Regions from separate parts of the Pantoea anthophila genome, predicted to be linked through region 1. Evidence: riboswitches for the same ligand, from Rfam matches in the RefSeq annotation. Region 1 holds a riboswitch; each other region holds the start of a gene.
What was found. A riboswitch is a leader RNA that binds a small molecule or an ion and turns the genes downstream of it on or off. The one in region 1 is predicted to bind fluoride.
Positions count from the first base shown of each region.

Region 2: another riboswitch for fluoride. It lies ahead of crcB (fluoride efflux transporter CrcB); the one in region 1 lies ahead of OJ965_RS00805 (DHHA2 domain-containing protein).
Region 3: another riboswitch for fluoride. It lies ahead of OJ965_RS02390 (DHHA2 domain-containing protein); the one in region 1 lies ahead of OJ965_RS00805 (DHHA2 domain-containing protein).

Region 1 covers NZ_CP110471.1:164,740-168,007, forward strand. Annotated here, with positions in the region: gene eno (phosphopyruvate hydratase) at 1-369, opposite strand, end outside; gene OJ965_RS00800 (universal stress protein) at 385-810, opposite strand; gene OJ965_RS00805 (DHHA2 domain-containing protein) at 807-1,715, opposite strand; fluoride riboswitch at 1,794-1,863, opposite strand; gene OJ965_RS00810 (uracil-DNA glycosylase family protein) at 1,913-2,512, opposite strand; gene OJ965_RS00815 (TDT family transporter) at 2,509-3,268, opposite strand, start outside.
Region 2 covers NZ_CP110473.1:248,227-251,494, reverse strand. Annotated here, with positions in the region: gene OJ965_RS03705 (alpha/beta hydrolase) at 1-129, shown strand, start outside; gene OJ965_RS03700 (sugar phosphate isomerase/epimerase family protein) at 126-941, opposite strand; gene crcB (fluoride efflux transporter CrcB) at 1,059-1,436, opposite strand; fluoride riboswitch at 1,524-1,599, opposite strand; gene OJ965_RS03690 (nucleoside hydrolase) at 1,728-2,648, shown strand; gene OJ965_RS03685 (zinc-binding alcohol dehydrogenase family protein) at 2,666-3,268, opposite strand, start outside.
Region 3 covers NZ_CP110472.1:41,938-45,205, forward strand. Annotated here, with positions in the region: gene eno (phosphopyruvate hydratase) at 1-695, opposite strand, end outside; gene OJ965_RS02385 (universal stress protein) at 711-1,136, opposite strand; gene OJ965_RS02390 (DHHA2 domain-containing protein) at 1,133-2,041, opposite strand; fluoride riboswitch at 2,120-2,189, opposite strand; gene OJ965_RS02395 (uracil-DNA glycosylase family protein) at 2,239-2,838, opposite strand; gene OJ965_RS02400 (TDT family transporter) at 2,835-3,268, opposite strand, start outside.

The DNA of each region.
Region 1 (3,268 bases):
CGCCAGCCGGGCCACCGCCAGCGACACGCCCAGAATGGCATTGGCACCCAGGCGACTCTTGTTCTCCGTGCCGTCCAGCGCCAGCATGATGTTGTCCAGCTGACGCTGTTCGCGCACGTCGCTGCCGCGCACGGCCTGGCAGATTTCCGTATTAACCGCCCTGACGGCATCCAGCACGCCTTTACCGCCAAAACGGTGTGCGTCACCGTCGCGGCGCTCTGCGGCCTCGCGCGAGCCGGTACTGGCCCCGGAAGGCACCGAGGCGCGCGCCATCATCCCGTCCGTAGTCCGGGCTTCAACTTCAACGGTGGGGTTGCCGCGCGAGTCAAGAATTTCACGGGCGGTTACGTTATCCAGTGTAAAGCGCATGGTGTTTCTCCCGGTTCAGTCAGTCAGGTGAGTGATAAGCACATCCACCGTAAGGTGGTTGATGTAGTCCGCCGAGCGGGAGGTGAGCATTCCCATAAAGCGGTTTCGGTGCCCGGCAAGCACGAGGTCCACGCCCAGCTCCGCGATGCACTTCTCCACGTCCTCAACGCGGCGCATGGTCACCAGCTCCCGCGTGTCTACCGTCTCAGGCACGGAGGCCGCCAGCTCACTCATAAACGCTTTGCCTTTCAGCACCTCCTCCGACACGACGTCGTCCATCAGGCTGTCAGACACGTAGTTCATCTCCCGGTAGTCGTCGCTGATGTGCGCCAGGGTGATTTTCATGCCGAGCGGCTGCGCCAGCGCGACCGCCCGTTTCAGCAGAAGAGTGCCGTCGTTTTTATCGTTCACAAGTATCAGTGCGTGGGTGTAGCAGGTCATAATGAACCTCCGTTCTGGTTAAGGCGGGACTCAAGCCACGGCAGAAGCTGCTTTTTGCGGCTGAGCATGCCCGGTACGGAGCAGGAGGCGACGTTAACGCTCTCCCGCCCGGCGAAGTAAAGCGTTGAGAACCCGGTACGAATGTCGGTCAGCATCAGCACCGCCAGGCCAGCTCCCGACTGGTCTGCCAGATACGCCAGTGCTGCGAGCAGGTCGTTCATCACGGGGGCAACCTGTGACGGTGAGCTGACCTCAATCTGGGCTATGCGCACGTCGGTGCCGGCAATGACGAAGGCCTTGAGGTCCCTGTCCAGCAGCTGCTGTGCGCTGAGGCCGCTGACGTCTGTTTTTGCGGTGAGGAGGTCACGGGCGAAGGCTCTGCGGTTTACGCCAGACAGTGCGCCCAGTTCGGTCGCCGAACGGATATCGTCTTCGGTGGTGGTCGGCGAGCGAAGATTCACGGTATCACTCAGGAGTGCGCCCAGCAGAAGCACGGCGAGCGTCGGGGGCAGCATGCGGCGCGCTTCTGCGTCCATCAGCAGCCAGAGCAGCGTGGCGCTGCTGCCAACCGGGCGAATATGTACCTCCGGCGGCAGTTGCGTTATCAGCCCGCCCAGCCGGTGGTGGTCAGTGATGCCCACGACGTTGCTCCGGAGCAGGTCGTCAGGCCCCTGTGCCGGTTCGGTGAAATCGACCAGCCAGACCCGTTCATCCTTTAGCGGAAAAGCGAGCAGCGGCGGCAGCGTGAGGCCGGCGGCGTCAAAGATAAAGCGGGTTTCCCGGTTAGCCTCGCCGAGACGCCATGCGCGGGCATCCATTCCGCGCCCGGTCAGCCAGTGTGCGGTGACGACGGTCGTGCAGATGGCGTCGCTGTCAGGATTAATGTGGCCAAAAACGTGTATCACAGGTCTCTCCCCATAGAGGGAAGTACGCAGGCCGGGAGGAAAGTAAGGACGGCCTGACGCACCTCCTGAAAATCAAGAGTCACATCAGGCGTCATCAGCTCCTGAACGGAGCGGTTGGGAAGGGTGGAACGCCATCACCCTGTACTGTGAGTATAGAGCCGGTTGCAAAACCTGTCAGTATTATTCCGGCGGCGCTCTCAGCCCGCCAGCGCAGTGCGTGCCTCGCGGAGCACCTGGCGGATGTTTTCCGGCACTGCCGGGCTTGTGCAAAGCGACAGCGGGCTGGGGTGAGGCATAGTCAGCACCGTGACGCCGGGGCGAAGGCAGCTGACCGTCCCGCGGGCCTGCGCCGCTACGGCACCGGCCAGCACCACCACGCGCAGCGCGGGCAGATACGCCAGCACGCCCTCAAGCCAGGCGCAGCCGCTGCGGATGTCCGCCGCTGAGGGCCGTTTCTGCGGCCCGTCACTGACCCAGGGCACCGTATTCCACAGCACGCTGTCCCGGCGCGCAATACCGGCCTCCGCCAGAAACCGCCCCAGATTCTGCTGGGCCGGCCCCGGGTTATCTCGCGAAACGAACCGGGGTGACGGGCTGCTGCGCGCCGGCGACTGCAGCAGGACAAGCAGTCCGGCCCCGGTCCCGCCGTCGGCCGGATCAAACCACGGCAGTTCCACGCCGGCCTGACGCTGCCCGCTGACCCAGCGATTCAGCGCGGCTACGTGCGGCGCGGTAATCGCCGCGAGGCGCTCCTCGCGCAGAAAGGGGTCCAGCAGCGACGTGCAGGTTTCACTCACGACTTCCGGTCCAGGCCTGCCAGGCAGGGGGAAACAAAGAGTTTCCCGCTCCATGCCCCGCGCACCGTCTTCACAGCGACAAGCAGCCACATGGCGGCCAGCATGACGACAAGAAGCGCGCCGAAGCCTTTAAAGAACGCCAGGTCAACGAGGGTGGACAGCTTCAGCGTGGCGACGGTGTACACGCCCAGCGGGAAGGTAAAGCCCCACCATCCCAGGTTGAACGGAATGCCTTCACGAAAGTATCGCACGGTTATCAGCGTGGCCAGCAGCATCCACCACAGGCCGCAGCCCCAGAAGAGAATGCCGGCAACGAACCCCACGCCCTGCGCGATGTGAGCGATTTCCGGCATGCCCGCCGCGGCAAACACCCCGGGCGCATCGCCGCCGATGACCAGCATACCGAGCGAACCGGTGCCAATCGGCCCCAGGGCCAGCCAGCTTGAGGCTGCCATGCTTTCGTGCGGCAGCTTGTGCAGGGCCATACGCAGCAGCAGGATGGCAAGGATGCTCAGCGCCACCGGTACGGAGTAAGCCCACAGCACGTAGCTGGTAATAATGATGCCGAGCTGCGCGTGGGTGTCGGCAATGTGCGGCGCCAGCAGGCCGCCGCTGACCGCTGCGACCTCGGCAGCCACAACCGGCAGTAACCAGACGGCCGTCATCTGGTCAATGCTGTGCTGCTGCCGGGTAAACATCATGTAAGGAATACACACGCCGCACAGCAGCGACATCGCCACGTCCAGCCACCACAGG
Region 2 (3,268 bases), on a different replicon from region 1:
GCCGCGACACGACTCAGAGCCGCCGGGGTGCCGGTCGACGCGCGCTTTGAACCGTCCACCGGCCACACCATTTCAGGTCCGGGCGCGATGCACGCCGCCGCCTTTATCGGACAGTGCCTGCAGGATTAACGCCGGTAGCGATCTAACGCCTGCCAGGCCTGCGCCGCCGCCACCTCAGGCGGCAGGCGTTTCAGTCTGTCGTTGAAGACTTCAATACCCAGCGGCCCCTGATAGCCTGCGCTTTTGAGCTTATCGACAAAGCGATCCACGTCGATAATGCCGTCGCCAGGCAGCAGACGCTGATGCTTCGCCATCGCCATCAGGCTCTGTTTGTCCTGAGCCGGAACGGCGGCCATATCACACAACTGCACCTCATAAATGCGGTCGGCCGGAATGCCATCCAGATGGGCGGCGTCGCCCCCGCGCGCGCAGATATGGAACAGGTCGACCACCAGACCAATATTCGGCTGGTCGAGCCGCTGCAACCGCTGCCACGCCAGCGGCAGCGTGTTATCCACACTGCACCAGGCCATTGGCTCATACATAATGCGCATGTTGTAGCGCGCGGCTTCAGAGGCCATCCAGCGCAGGTCATCATCGATCAGTTCGGCACAGCAATCTTCCCGGGTGCTGGCCGGAGCCTGAAGGGTATCGCAGCCCAGCGCCTGGGCGATCTGAATAAACTGACGCAGCTCTTCGCGCTTCTGTGCGCGCAGTGCCATGGGTGCGCCGGTGAAATCGCGCAGCACCTGGAGGTTGGTAAAGCCGGGTCCCTGCCGCGCCGCGATCTCAGCCAGCGCCGCCGCACCGCCCTCGCACGCCTCAACATCCTCGCGCCAGATCTCCACCTGATCGAAACCGGCGTCACGCGCCGCCTGGAGTTTCTGGCCGGGTTCACCGTTTAACAACACCAGGTTAAGGAAGGTGGGGTTGGTTCGCATTGCTCGGCTCCTTAATCGTCCGGAATAATCGGTGATGTTCAGGTCATGCCCCCGGTGAGAGACGGGCGTGACCTGAACCCCTCTGTTTCTCTGGCGCACAGGGGCCGGTTAACCGGCTCAGCCCAGCAGCGTCACCAGCGCAAAACCGGCAAACGCCATCAGCAGTGAACCGATCACATGCACCAGCGCGCTGGCCATCGCCCAGAGATACTTACCTGATTGTAGCAACACCATTAATTCTGCCGTGAAGGAGGAGAAGGTGGTCAGTCCGCCGCACAGGCCGGTGACGATCAGCAGTTTCCAGATCGGGTCGATGTCAGGGTGGCGAACAAACCAGGCCATCGCACCGCCAATCACCAGCCCGCCGATCAGATTCACCAGCAGCGTGCCGGGTGGCAGATTGGGAAAGAGCGCATTAAAGCGCATCGCGAACAGCCAGCGCAGCACACAGCCGGCCGAGCCGCCGATCATCACCGCCAGTAACGGTTTCAACATAACTTGCTCCTGGTTACAGATTAACGCCGGGCTGAGAGGAGAGGCAGAGATAAACTGCGCCTGACGCCTCAGCTCCCGCGAAAGGATTGAGTGTCAGGCGTCATCAGCCGGTGTTAAGCCCACCGGCGGTTGGGAAAGGTGGCACGCCATCACCTTGAGCCGGTGATAATACGACGCCCGTTTCAGGCTGGCAACCTTGCGCCGGGAAACCGGCCCGGCTGGCGTAAATGCTTGACGCCCACGCTGCGGGCGGGGTAATGCTGAGGAATGAAAGTCGGTGACGGAGAGGCGATGCGAACCCTGATTTTTGATACTGATATCAGCGTGGATGATGCTTTTGCGCTGGCCTATGCGGCGCGCACCCAGCATCTGCTGGGCATTACCACCGTTTTCGGCAACGTGGCGGTGGGTCAGGCGGTGAAAAATGCCCGGCTGTTCTGCCAGAAGATGGCGATCGACGCAGAGGTTTATCGCGGCTGCGCGCGACCGCTGGCGCAGGCCCCGTCGGCCCCCGCCACCCTGCACGGCCAGGACGGGCTGGGTGATGCGTTTGAAAACAGCTGTAGCGATCAGGCCCCCGGCGCGGTGCAGTTTATTATCGACAGCGTGCGGGCACAGCCGCATCAGATCACCCTGGTGGCGATCGGTCCGCTGACCAACATCGCCTCGGCCATTAATCAGGCACCCGACATCATTCCGCTGGTGAAAGAGCTGGTGATCATGGGCGGTGCGTTCGGCAGCGGGGGACACAGTGGCAACGTGACGCCCTTCAGCGAATTTAATATCTGGAAAGATCCGCATGCTGCCGATCAGGTGCTCACCTCGGCGCTGAACGTGGTGGTGATCCCGCTGGATGTTACCCACAAGGTCCTGATCACTGGCGAAGAGGTTCAGCGGCTGAATCAGCCAGTGCTGAGCGCCATCTGTCGCCCTTACCTGGCTTACAGTCTGGCGAAAGAGGGATTTAACGGCATGGCGCTGCACGACACCCTGGCGGTGGCATGGCTGAGTCTGCCAGAGGCGTTTACCCTGGCCGAAAGCCCGCTGCGGGTGATCACCGAAGGGATCGCCTGCGGTCAGACGGTGCGCAGGCTGAGCGCACTGGCCTCCCGGCAGGACCCGTTTGCCGGTCTGCCCGCCCAGCGCATCGCGCTCGGCGTGGATGCTGACGCGGTGCGGGCGCACTTCTTTAACACCCTCACCGCGCCCTGACGCGCTGGCTGGCCGCGTTACCGGTCGAAATGAATCACGCCTTTGATCAGTTCGCGATTGTTGATGACCTGCGGTTCAAAGGTTTCATCCAGCGTGGAGAACGCCAGAGAGTGATTCAGCATCATGCTGGCGCGCAGCTGACCGCTGGCCATCAGGGAGCAGACCCGATCAAAATCTTCGCGGGTGGCGTTCCGGCTCCCGAGCAGGGTGGCCTCTTTTTTGTGAAACTCACTGTCCGGGATCACCAGATCGCCTTTGTGCAGGCCGACATAGACGACCGTGCCGCCGTGCCGTATCAGGCTGACCGCGTTGTTCATGGCCGCCGGGTTGCCGGTGGCGTCGATCACTTTCAGCGGCAGCCGCCCGCCCGCTTGCTCGCGCAACGCGGCATCGAATGCCGCGTCTGCCGGGTTCAGCGCCACCAGGCCAAGCTGGTCAGCGACATGCTGACGACGAAATGCGCTGGTGTCCGCCACAATCACCTGCGCACCGCTGGCAGCGGCAATGGCAGCCACACCCAGGCCAATCGGCCCTGCACCCACCACCAGCACCTGCTCATCGGCGGTCACGCCAGCCCGACGCACCGCATGCGCGCTGATGGCAAACGGCTCAATCAGCGC
Region 3 (3,268 bases), on a different replicon from region 1:
CCCGCCTTTTCAATCGCCTGTACGATAAACGCCAGCGGGTCGCGGTTCGACGACACGGCGGGCGCAAAGCCGCCTTCGTCGCCCACTGCCGCCGAGAGGTTTTTGTCCAGCAGGATCTGGCGCAGCGCCTGATAGACCTCGCTGCCCTGGCGCACGGCCTCGCGCAGCGTGGGCGCGCCGTGTGGCGCTATCATGAACTCCTGAAAGTCCGCGCCCTGACCGCGGGCGTGCACGCCACCATTGATGATGTTCATGCACGGCACGGGCAGCAGGTTCGCCTGCAGGCCTCCCAGGTAGCGCCAGAGCGGCTCTTGCGAGGCCTGTGCCGCCAGCCGGGCCACCGCCAGCGACACGCCCAGAATGGCATTGGCACCCAGCCGACTCTTGTTCTCCGTGCCGTCCAGCGCCAGCATAATGTTGTCCAGCTGACGCTGTTCGCGCACGTCGCTGCCGCGCACGGCCTGGCAGATTTCCGTATCAACCGCCCTGACGGCATCCAGTACGCCTTTGCCGCCAAAACGGTGTGCGTCACCGTCGCGGCGCTCTGCGGCCTCGCGCGAGCCGGTACTGGCCCCGGAAGGCACCGAGGCGCGCGCCATCATCCCGTCCGCGGTCCGGGCTTCAACTTCAACGGTGGGGTTGCCGCGCGAGTCAAGAATTTCACGGGCGGTCACGTTATCCAGTGTAAAGCGCATGGTGTTTCTCCCGGTTCAGTCAGTCAGGTGAGTGATAAGCACATCCACCGTAAGGTGGTTGATGTAGTCCGCCGAGCGGGAGGTGAGCATTCCCATAAAGCGGTTTCGGTGCCCGGCAAGCACGAGGTCCACGCCCAGCTCAGCGATGCACTTCTCCACGTCCTCAACGCGGCGCATGGTCACCAGCTCCCGCGTGTCTACCGTCTCAGGCACAGAGGCCGCCAGCTCACTCATAAATGCTTTGCCTTTCAGCACCTCTTCCGACACGACGTCGTCCATCAGGCTGTCGGACACGTAGTTCATCTCCCGGTAGTCGTCGCTGATGTGCGCCAGGGTGATTTTCATGCCGAGCGGCTGCGCCAGCGCAACCGCGCGTTTCAGCAGGAGGGTGCCGTCGTCTTTATCGTTCACAAGTATCAGTGCGTGGGTGTAGCAGGTCATAATGAACTCCCGTTCTGGTTAAGGCGGGACTCAAGCCACGACAGAAGCTGCTTTTTGCGGCTGAGCATGCCCGGTATTGAGCAGGAGGCGGCGTTAACGCTCTCCCGCCCGGCGAAGTAAAGCGTTGAAAACCCGCCGCGAATGTCGGTCAGCATCAGTACCGCCAGGCCAGCCCCCGACTGGTCTGCCAGATACGCCAGGGCTGCGAGCAGGTCGTCCATCACGGGGGCAACCTGTGTCGGTGAGCTGACCTCAATCTGGGCAATGCGCACGTCGGTACCGGCAATGACGAAGGCCTTGAGGTCCCTGTCCAGCAGCTGCTGTGCGCTGAGGCCGCTGACGTCTGTTTTTGCGGTGAGGAGGTCACGAGCGAAGGCTTTGCGGTTTACGCCGGCCAGCACGCCGAGCTCGGTGGCCGAACGGATATCGTCCTCGGTGGTGGTCGGCGAGCGAAGGTTCACGGTGTCACTCAGGAGTGCGCCCAGCAGAAGCACGGCGAGCGTCGGGGGCAGCGTACGGCGCACTTCAGCGTCCATCAGCAGCCAGAGCAGCGTGGCGCTGCTGCCAGCCGGGCGGATATGCACCTCCGGCGGCAGTTGCGTTATCAGCCCGCCCAGCCGGTGGTGGTCAGTGATGCCCACGACGTTGCTCCGGAGCAGGTCGTCAGGCCCCTGCGCCGGCTCGGTGAAATCAACCAGCCAGACCCGTTCATCCTTTAGCGGAAAAGCGAGCAGCGGCGGCAGCGTCAGGCCGGCGGCGTCAAAGATAAAACGGGTTTCGCGGTTAGCCTCGCCGAGACGCCATGCGCGGGCGTCCATGCCGCGCCCGGTCAGCCAGTGCGCGGTGACGACGGCCGTACAGATAGCGTCGCTGTCAGGATTGATGTGGCCAAAAACGTGTATCAAGGGTCTCTCCCCATAAAGGGAAGTACGCAGGCCGGGAAGAAAGTAAGGACGGCCTGACGCACCTCCTGAAAATCAAGAGTCGCATCAGGCGTCATCAGCTCCGGAACGGAGCGGTTGGGAAAGGTGGAACGCCATCACCCTGTGATCTGAGTATAGAGCCGGTTGCAAAACCTGTCAGTATTATTCCGGCTGCGCTCTCAGCCCGCCAGCGCAGCGCGTGCTTCGCGCAGTACCCGACGAATTTTTTCCGGCACCGCCGGGCTTGTGCAGAGCGAGAGCGGACTGGGATGAGGCATCGTCAGCACCGTGACGCCTGGGCGCAGCTGACTGACCGTCCCGCGTGCCTGCGCCGCTACGGCACCGGCCAGCACCACCACGCGCAGCGCGGGCAGATACGCCAGCATGTCCTCAAGCCAGGCGCAGCCGGTACGGATGTCCGCCGCTGAGGGCCGTTTCTGCGGCCCGTTACTGACCCAGGGCACCGTATTCCACAGCACGCTGTCCCGGCGCGCAATACCGGCTTCCGCCAGAAACCGCCCCAGATTCTTCTGGGCCGGCCCCGGGTTATCACGCGACACGAACCGGGGTGACGGGCTGCTGCGCGCCGGCGACTGCAGCAGGACGAGCAGTCCGGCCCCGGTCCCGCCGTCGGCCGGATCAAACCACGGCAGTTCCACGCCGGCCTGACGCTGCCCGCTGACCCAGTGATTCAGCGCGGCCACGTGCGGCGCGGTGACTGCCGCGAGGCGTTCCTCGCGTAAAAACGGGTCCAGCAGCGATGCGCAGGTTTCACTCACGGCTTCCGGTCCAGGCCTGCCAGGCAGGGAGAAACAAACAGTTTACCGCTCCATGCTCCGCGCACTGTTTTCACCGCGACCAGCAGCCACATGGCCGCCAGCATGACGACAAGAAGCGCACCGAAGCCTTTAAAGAATGCGAGGTCAATCAGGGTAGACAGCTTCAGCGTGGCCACGGTGTACACGCCCAGCGGGAAGGTAAAGCCCCACCATCCGAGGTTGAACGGGATGCCTTCACGGAAGTATCGCACGGTTATCAGCGTGGCCAGCAGCATCCACCACAGGCCGCAGCCCCAGAAGAGAATGCCGGCAACGAACCCTATACCCTGCGCGATGTGACCGATTTCCGGCATGCCTGCCGCGGCAAACACCCCGGGCGCATCGCCACCGATGACCAGCATACCGAGCGAACCGGTGCCAATCGGCCCCA